Thiosocius teredinicola: one gene and its partner. The protein of the gene in region 1 binds, or shares a complex with, the protein of each later gene. Links are inferred from orthologs where the notes say so. Each region holds a gene or a part of one and is shown on either strand. Other genes may lie near its edges.

Region 1 (4,553 bases):
CCAGCAAAGTATCTTTTAAGAAATAGCCGACCACGTGGTCACGTGAATCTTTTTCGAACAACGGGATACGCGAGAACCGCAGATCGCGATTGGCTTCGAAGAACTCACCGATCGTCTGACAGGCCGAGGCCGCGACCACCACGGTGCGCGGCGTCATGACATCTTTCGCCCGCACCGTTCGAAACCGCAAAAGGTTTACCAAAATCTCCGACTCGTGCGGGTCGAACACGCCGTGTTTGGCGCCGATATCGGCCATGGCGACGAAGTCGCTGCGCGTGAATGCACTCTCCACCTCATCCTTCTTGATCGCTTTGGTCACGAACTGGCTGAACCAGACGAGCGGACTGAGCAGGCGGATGATGATGACCAGCGACTGCGCGGTAAACGGTGCCAACTCGCGCCAGTAGTTCGCCCCCAGCGTCTTCGGGATGAGTTCCGACAGCACCAGGATCGCCAACGTCATGACCACTGGAATCAACAAGCCGGTAATCAGCGGATTGGCGTCGAACCAGATCTTGCTGGCTTGGTCGCCGACCCCAATGGCGCCAACCGTATGCGCGATCGTGTTCAGGGTCAGGATCGCGGCGAGCGGCCGATCGATGTTCTCTTTGAAGCGCTGCAGGCGGCGCCCAAGCCGACCGCCTTCCTGCATTTTGATCTGTGCGTACGACGGCGTGATGCTGAGCAGCACCGCCTCCCACAGCGAACACAGAAACGAAGTGACAATGGCAACAAGGAAAAACAGTATCAGCAGCGTGAACATGGCTGCTCCATCGGTTGGCTCGAGTGTGTACCATCTTGGAGCGTTGTCGCGATCGAATCAACGCAGCACAGGCAATCGGTGCGAATAACGGGTGACTCGCAACCGCTCATTTGCATGCCGGCATGCGTCACGGTGCGTTGGCGAGCCCGAACGTTTAACCATGGGCACGCCCACCGGCAAGTCACTGCGCCATTTCCCAGGCGCCGAACGAATCAACCCGAGAATGCGCTGCAACCCTGTACTTCGCCGCACCGGGCAGCAGACGACGCGATCGCCGCATCGACTCAGTACATGTACGGAATCACCGTTTCGATCTTCACGTTGGCGTCGATCACCGCATCGGGCTGCTCAATGTGTATCGCCCACGCGCCCGTGTGCTCGCGGTTAACGGTCTGCGAAACATTCTGGTAAACATCCGCACCGTAGTAACTGTTAGTTACGTAACCGGTACGTACCGATCCCGTCTCGGTGAACGAAACGTTGCCAACAGCAACCACCAGATAGTGACCGGGCTTGATGTTCTCGAACTTGTACTCGCCGTAGCGATTGGACGTGACGCAGGTCTTGTACTTGTAACCGCGCGCGTCTTTCATGAACACGCCGTAGTAGCGGCCCAGCATCTTGTCGCGCGACCGCTGGAACACGTCGTCCCTTTTCATCGCCCAATTCAGCAGCAGGCGCGATTCGGGATACAGGCAGACGTTCACACGGGACGCGATCAGTTCCTTGTCTTTGGCGCCCGCCAGGGAACTGACGAGATCCTTGCGGCGCAGTTCAGGGAAGTAAGTAACGCCCTGGAGGATCGCACCGCCGGGCTCGAGTTGGGCGGCTACCGCTGCTTCGTCGAATTCGCCCTCGACCCAGATCGGATCGGCACCCAGGGTGCTGGCGTATTCATAGGGGTACATCGTCGGGTTGGCGGCGTACCAATAGCTTGGTGGCGCGGTGTCGTAGCGTTTTCCCTGGCTGACGCAGCCCGACAGAAACGCCGTGAAGATCGCCAATGTAAGAATGGAGATGTGCTTGATTGTTTTTTTCATTGTGTCTGTTCCTTATGACCAAGAGACCGAATCCCGTCGGTGCGCACTGCAGGTAGGAAAGCCCGGCGAATGTGCCGCTCAGACCGGCATGAATCACGGCGGCGCGCATGTTGCCATAAGCCGGTAGGCGACGTGCGATAAAAATCTCAATATTCGACGCATGTGCAGCGCGAGTGTTGGCGCAGTAGCGAACAAAAGCGTACGCCTTGGGTTGTTCTTCGCCAAAGCCAGGCCGCGGTGCAGGAACCAGACGATTACGCCGGAAGACGGGAAGGAAGATGGTCAGCGACCGAGCTGTGAACGACGGAAAAAGAAAACGGGGCATCAGCCCCGTTTCGTGTCGAGTGCTGCCGGCGGCGATCAGAACGGAATATCGTCCTCGAAACCATTGTCCATCGGAGCTGCCTGCGGCTGAGACGCGGGTGCCGACGAACGCGAGCCCTGCGACGGCGCGAAATCGGCACTGCCACCGCGGCTGTCGAGCATCTGCATCTGGTCGGCGATGATCTCGGTGGTGTAGCGGTCCTGCCCCTGCTGGTCCTGCCACTTGCGCGTCTGCAGACGGCCTTCGAGATACACCTTCGAGCCCTTCTTCAGGTATTCACCGGCAATCTCGGCGAGCTTGCGGAACATCACCACACGGTGCCACTCGGTCTTTTCCTGGTTCTCGCCGGTGTTCTTGTCTTTCCAGGTCTCCGATGTTGCAACGGTGATATTGCACACCGCGCCGCCGTTGGGCATGTACCGCACTTCGGGATCCTGCCCGAGGTTGCCGATCAGGATGACCTTGTTTACGCCTCTGCTTGCCATTTTTTCCTCCTCAAAACCGCAGACGTCCATGCTGCGGCGAATCAATTCATAAGCCCGGCAGTCTACGCCGGACGCGCCACAATTTCATCCAGGGCGCCGTCGTCCAGGTGGTCCCGATCAACTTTCAGGTAAGCCACGCCTTCATCGGCAACGATCACCGCCTCGACCACCCCGGGAACCGCCCGCAGCCGGTCACCCAACTCGCCGGCAGCGCCACGCTCGACCTTGCCGAGATGCACCAGTCGGCTGGCGTAGCGGCCTGGCTTGCGCATGCCGATGGCCACCAACAGCCATAGAACCCCAACCGTAGCCGCGGCGAAGAACACACCGGTCAGCCCGAACTGCTGGTGCACCCAGCCACCCACGGCACCGCCGACAAACGCACCGCCGAACTGCGACGTGGAATACACGCCCATAGCCGTTCCTTTCGCGTCGACCGGCGCCACTTTCGACACAATCGACGGCAGCGTGGCCTCAAGCAGGTTGAAGGCGCTGAAGAACAGCACCAACGCGGCGACGAAGGCCCAGAAATGGCCGGAGGTCGCACCCAGCAACAATAGCGCCAGGGTCAGACAGGCGACCGCGCCGAGAAACACCTGCTTCATCAGGCCGCGGCGTTCGGCGATGATCACGAACGGGACCATTGCGGCGATCGAGCCGAGCATCACGGGCAGGTACAGGGCGGCGTGGTGTACCGGTGCCAGCCCCAGGTCGCGCAACACAATCGGCACCGCCAGGAACAGCGCGGTAAGGATCAGGTGCAGCGCGAAGATACCGAAATCTAGCCTGAGCAGGTCGGCGTTGCGCAGCACCCGGTTGAACATCGCTGGCACGGTCTCGGCATCCCGGTGTACCGAGCTGCGCGCCGGCGTCGGCACCACCAATGCGACGACGGCAATACCGAGCAAGGCCAGCACGGCAGTAACCCAGAATATCCCGCTGACCCCGATCATGCGCGCCAATACGGGACCGGCCATCATCGCGATCATGAACGACGCACCGATCGTCATGCCGATCGTCGCCATCGCCTTGGTGCGGTTCTCTTCGCGCGTCAGATCGGCCGCCAGGGCCATCACGGCTGCGGCGATCGCCCCGCTACCCTGCACCGCGCGCCCGAAGATCACCCACCACACGTCGTGCGCCTGGGCAGCAATCGTACTGCCCACGGCAAACAACAATAAACCGCCGAAAATCACCGGCTTGCGGCCGATTCGGTCAGACAGCAGGCCGAACGGAATCTGCAGCGCCGCCTGCGTCAGTCCATAGATTCCTACCGCCAAACCGGTCAAGAACGGGGTCGCGCCTTCCAGGCCCTCGGCGAACAGCGCGAAAACCGGCAGGATCAGGAACAACCCGAGCATGCGAAACCCGTACACGCCGGCCAGGCCGAGCGTGGCGCGTCGTTCGCCGGCGGTCATGGGGTGTGCGGAGCGTGACAATGGCTTCGTGCTACTTCGGTATGAGGCGCGCATTGTAGCGCGGATTGTGTTTCCCGAGGGTCTGGACAGAACGCAAGAACGGCCCGCAACGGCCGCTAATGCTTATTCAACCACCAGATGGCCGCCCCGCCCCACATGCAGACACCGACCGACATTCTTGCGATCGACGACGACAAGATGAGTCACAAGTTCATCAAGCGGGCCCTCGAGCCGGCCGGCTACGAATTGCGTTCGGCGTTCAATGGTGAAGAGGGTCTTGAGGCGGCGCTGCAGAACCCGCCGCAGATCATCCTGCTCGACGTCGAGATGCCGGGCATGAACGGCTACGACGTCTGCACCCAGCTGCGCCAGCACGAGATAACGCGCGACATCCCGGTGATCTTCCTGTCGTCGCACAGTTCGCTGCGCGAGCGCATGCAGGGCTATGAGGTAGGCGCGGACGACTACCTGGTCAAACCGTTTGAGCCGGAAAACCTGGTCGCCCGCGTGGGCGTGCTGCAA
Region 2 (3,836 bases), 3.1 Mb from region 1 along the record:
TAGCGCAGCGCCACGGTAAACCATGTAAGCAGCAATAGACTGGCCAGAGCGACCAATATCGCAGTACTTCTAGACACCCCGATCTCCCCCGATTGAATGCAGATATGGCTTTTTGTTTTTCTGCTGCGGCCGCCGTCGGCGGCCGATGGGGTAATTTAGCGCATTTTCGAGACCGGTTGGTTGAAAATCCCGCCTTCTAGGGACTGTTTGGCCGGTGTTTGATCCACCTCAGCATCGCAGTGACAGCGAATTGACCACGGTCGAGCACCCGGCTAGTCACCGATGAAGCGCTCACCCGGCGTCATCCGCGTTCGGCACTGACGTTGCGACAATAAGTCTCGTGCACCCGGGTGGCGGCGACCACGGCAACAACCGCGAGTGCAAACGACAGCCACAGGCCGTTGTGGTAATCGCTCCACGCATAGTGACGCACGCCGTTTGTCTCGGCCCCACCCCAGGTCAGGTCCAACACCCAGCCGAAGGCCGGCTGCATGATCGCTGCACCGAGGAACAGGCCGGTGTTGACCAACGCGATCGCCATGCCCGCGCTGCGCGGTGCGCACACCTCCTTGACGGCGGCATAGGTCAGCACGAAACCACTCGCACCGAGGCCGACCAAGCCATACAGCAGGTAGCCGCTCAGGCCGGGACCCCAGTCGATGAACAGGAAACACAACCAGGCGGCGGCCGACATCAAACCGGTCGCCAGGATCACCGGCTTGCGCAACCCGAGATGGTCGGACAACCAACCCATGAACAGGCAACCGGCGGCGAAACAGATCAGGCTCACGGTGGTGTAGCCGGAGGCCTCGGTTTTATCGAGACCGTGCACATCGCGCAGCAACGGCACGCCCCACAGGCCGACGAAGCTGAACATATTGCCGGTCACACCGAGGTTGACCCAGAAACCCGGCCAGGCAGCGAGATTGCCGTACACCGCCTTGAGCGAACCCCACCAATGCGGGTGCGTCTTTGCATGCTCCGGCAGGCCCTCGATCTCGCGCACCGACGGCAGGCCCAGGTCCTGCGGCTGGTTACGCACCAACAACCAGGTCAGCACCGACATCACCAGCGTGAGCACGCCGATGCCGATGAAGATCTCGCGCCAGGAAAAGAACGCGAGCGCCCAGGCCAGCGGTGCCGCCGCCATGATCGAACCGAGGTTGCCGAGCAGCAGCGTCAGCCCGCTGACCCTGCCGTAGTGGCGGTCGCTGAACCACACCGCGTTGCTGCGCATCAGGCCGACGAACACCACCGATACGCCAAGGCCGACCAGAAACCGCCCGGTCGATGCCGCCGCCAGAGTGTCGGCGAGGCCGAACAGGATCGAACCGACACCGGCCACCAACGAACCGATGGTCACGCTGATGCGCGGCCCCAAAGTGTCGGCGAGGATGCCGGAGGGCACCTGCATCGCGGTGTAGATATAGAAATACATCGCCGCCAGCGACCCGAGCGCCGCACCGGTGGTGCCGAAGGCCTTCATCAGATCCGAGGAGACCGCGGCCGGCGCCATGCGATGAAAGAACACCACCATGTAGGAGATGATCAGGATGAAGTAAATCAACCAACGCCAGCGGTTGAAACGGGCATGCACGGCATTCATGGCAAACGGACTCTCGGACAATGGATTTCGGGTAGTTCAGAGGCCGAGTTCCGTTGGCCAATCAAGCAATGCGTCGACGACAGCACGTTGTTTTTCTGTCAATGACAGGTTGACTGCCATGCGCGACAAGGTCTTGCGATAGTCGGACAGCACGATCGATCCGCCGGCCGAAGGATCAGTCAGGCGTTCGTGACGGAACGACTCCCAACGCACTCGCTCGGCGTGATCAAGCGTATCCGGCCAGTTGCGCGCACGGTAACGAAACAACATCTCTCCGAGCTTGGGTGCATCGAACGCCAGATGCAGTGCGCCGAGTTCTTCAGGCGGCGTGCGCCGCACCTGGTCGCAACGGCGTCGGTCTTCGTCCGACAGAAACCCGCCGTACAGATCGCGGTCGGGATCGGCCTGCGGCGGGAAACGCCCTTCGGACGAAAACACCTCGGCGAGTTTGGCGTCGAGCCCGGCAGCGCCGTTCAATGCATCGAGGTGCCGCTGCTCGGCAGTCGCATCCATCTGCCAACGCTCCCGAGCGTCTTCAGTCAGCGTACCCATCGGCACGACCACCGGTGCACGATTGATATGGACGACCTTCAACGGTATGCGTTCAGCACCATCGGGCAGATCCGCCGTCGCGGTATACAGCCGGGTGCGGATCTCTTCGGCCGACATCGCCAACAGTGGCGTCGGATCGGTGCGCAGATCGTAGACGATCACACCATTGCGATTGGTCGGGTGCATCGCCAGCGGCACGACAGCCGCAATACAACCGCGCCTTGCCGGGTAGCGCGCCGATACGTGCAACACCGGCTGGCGGGCGCGCACATTGAGCTGCGTCGCCAGCTTGTGTTTGTCGCGGTTGCCGAGCGCGAATTGAAACAGCTTGGGTTGGCGTTCGCGCACCAGCTTGGCGAGCGCAATGGTCGCTTTCACATCGACCAGCGCATCGTGCGCGCCTGCGTGTTCGATGCCGTTCGCCGCCGTCAGGTCCTCGAGCCGGAAGCTGGCCACACCCGGTTCGCGCTCCGGCCACTCGATGCCTTGCGGTCGCAGCGCATGCGTCAGGCGCACCACGTCGATCATGTCCCAACGCGAGTTGCCGTTCTTCCATTCGCGTGCATAGGGATCGAAAAAGTTGCGGTAGAAACCGTAGCGCGTCACCTCGTCATCGAAACGCAGGGTGTTGTAGCCAAGTGCGCAGGTGCCCGGTTGCGACAACTCATCGTGGATGAAACGAAAGAAGTCGGCCTCGGGCGCGCCTTTCTCGCGTGCTTCCTGCGGCGTAATCCCGGTAATCAGGCAGGCCTCGGGATGCGGCAGAAAATCATCGGCCGGTCGTGCATACACCACCAGCGGCTCGCCGATCGGATTGAAATCCAGATCGGTGCGCAAGCCGGCGAACTGCGCCGGGCGGTCGACTGCCGGTTGCGCTCCCCAGGTTTCGTAGTCGTGCCAGTAAAAGCTGCGTGGTTCGGACATGAATCGTTGATCGGAGTCGTGAGTATCAGATGTTCAAGCGCCACGCCTATGGGCTGCGCTCAGGTAATCAGCGCTGCTTTGCCCAGGCAACCTGGTCACGCAGATAGACAGGCACCGCGGCTTCGGCCGCAACGGCGCCGCCTTCGATGAACTTTGCCACAGCAATGCGCACCACATCCGCGGCATGCACCGACAGTTCACTATTGAATTGCTCCACGCCGGCGCGTGCGCCCAAAGCCGCCGAGTAAGGCCCCCAACCGCTGCCCGCGCCGAACCAGCCATCACCGCCGGGTACGATCACATCCTGCGCGGCGCATACCATTTCTTCGCCCGAGAGCTGCATGATGCCTTCAGCATCCAACCGATAGGCGCCCCAATAGACTTCGTTCATGCGTGCATCGAGGGCGCTGAGTACCGCCGCCGCTCCGTCTGTGCGATTCGCACCCTGGGCAAGTGCCCGCAGACTCGATACCGGCACCACCGGCAGATCAGCACCCATCGCCGAACCCTGGATGATCGATGCCGCGATCCGCACACCGGTGAATGAGCCAGGTCCGCGCGCATACGCCAGCGCATCGAGATCGCGCAACGTCAACTGCGCGTCGGCCAACAGGGCCTCCATCATCGGCAGGATATGCTCGCTGTGTCGTCGCGGCACGATCTCGAAACGTTCGTCGACCATGCCGTCGATCGACAGGGCAGCAGAGCAGGCGTCTTCGGTGGTATCGATAGCGAGGAGTTTCATTACACTGTC

What was found.
Region 2: the proteins of ssb (region 1) and sbcB are in contact, whole or in part, in a crystal structure (PDB 3C94), measured with the Escherichia coli proteins. The link is inferred for Thiosocius teredinicola from one-to-one orthologs.

Annotation. Positions count from the first base shown.
Region 1 is NZ_CP019936.1:4,311,895-4,316,447, forward strand. What follows is about bases 889-3,716. They hold ssb (single-stranded DNA-binding protein), read right to left. Parts: upstream 2,614-3,716; coding sequence 2,164-2,613; downstream 889-2,163. Other genes in these bases: B1781_RS20315 (hypothetical protein), read right to left, coding at 1,048-1,803; B1781_RS20325 (MFS transporter), read right to left, coding at 2,676-3,716. In the rest of the region: B1781_RS20310 (CNNM domain-containing protein), read right to left, coding at 1-763; more of B1781_RS20325, read right to left, coding at 3,717-4,031; B1781_RS20330 (response regulator), read left to right, coding at 4,170-4,553. UniProt on the Escherichia coli protein: Plays an important role in DNA replication, recombination and repair. Binds to ssDNA and to an array of partner proteins to recruit them to their sites of action during DNA metabolism. Acts as a sliding platform that migrates on DNA via reptation.
Region 2 is NZ_CP019936.1:1,262,365-1,266,200, reverse strand. The notes cover bases 863-3,836. They hold sbcB (exodeoxyribonuclease I), read right to left. Parts: upstream 3,083-3,836; coding sequence 1,643-3,082; downstream 863-1,642. Other genes in these bases: tsaB (tRNA (adenosine(37)-N6)-threonylcarbamoyltransferase complex dimerization subunit type 1 TsaB), read right to left, coding at 3,150-3,827; B1781_RS06190 (MFS transporter), read right to left, coding at 863-1,606. In the rest of the region: B1781_RS06195 (OmpA family protein), read right to left, coding at 1-77; more of B1781_RS06190, read right to left, coding at 302-862. UniProt on the Escherichia coli protein: Degrades single-stranded DNA (ssDNA) in a highly processive manner.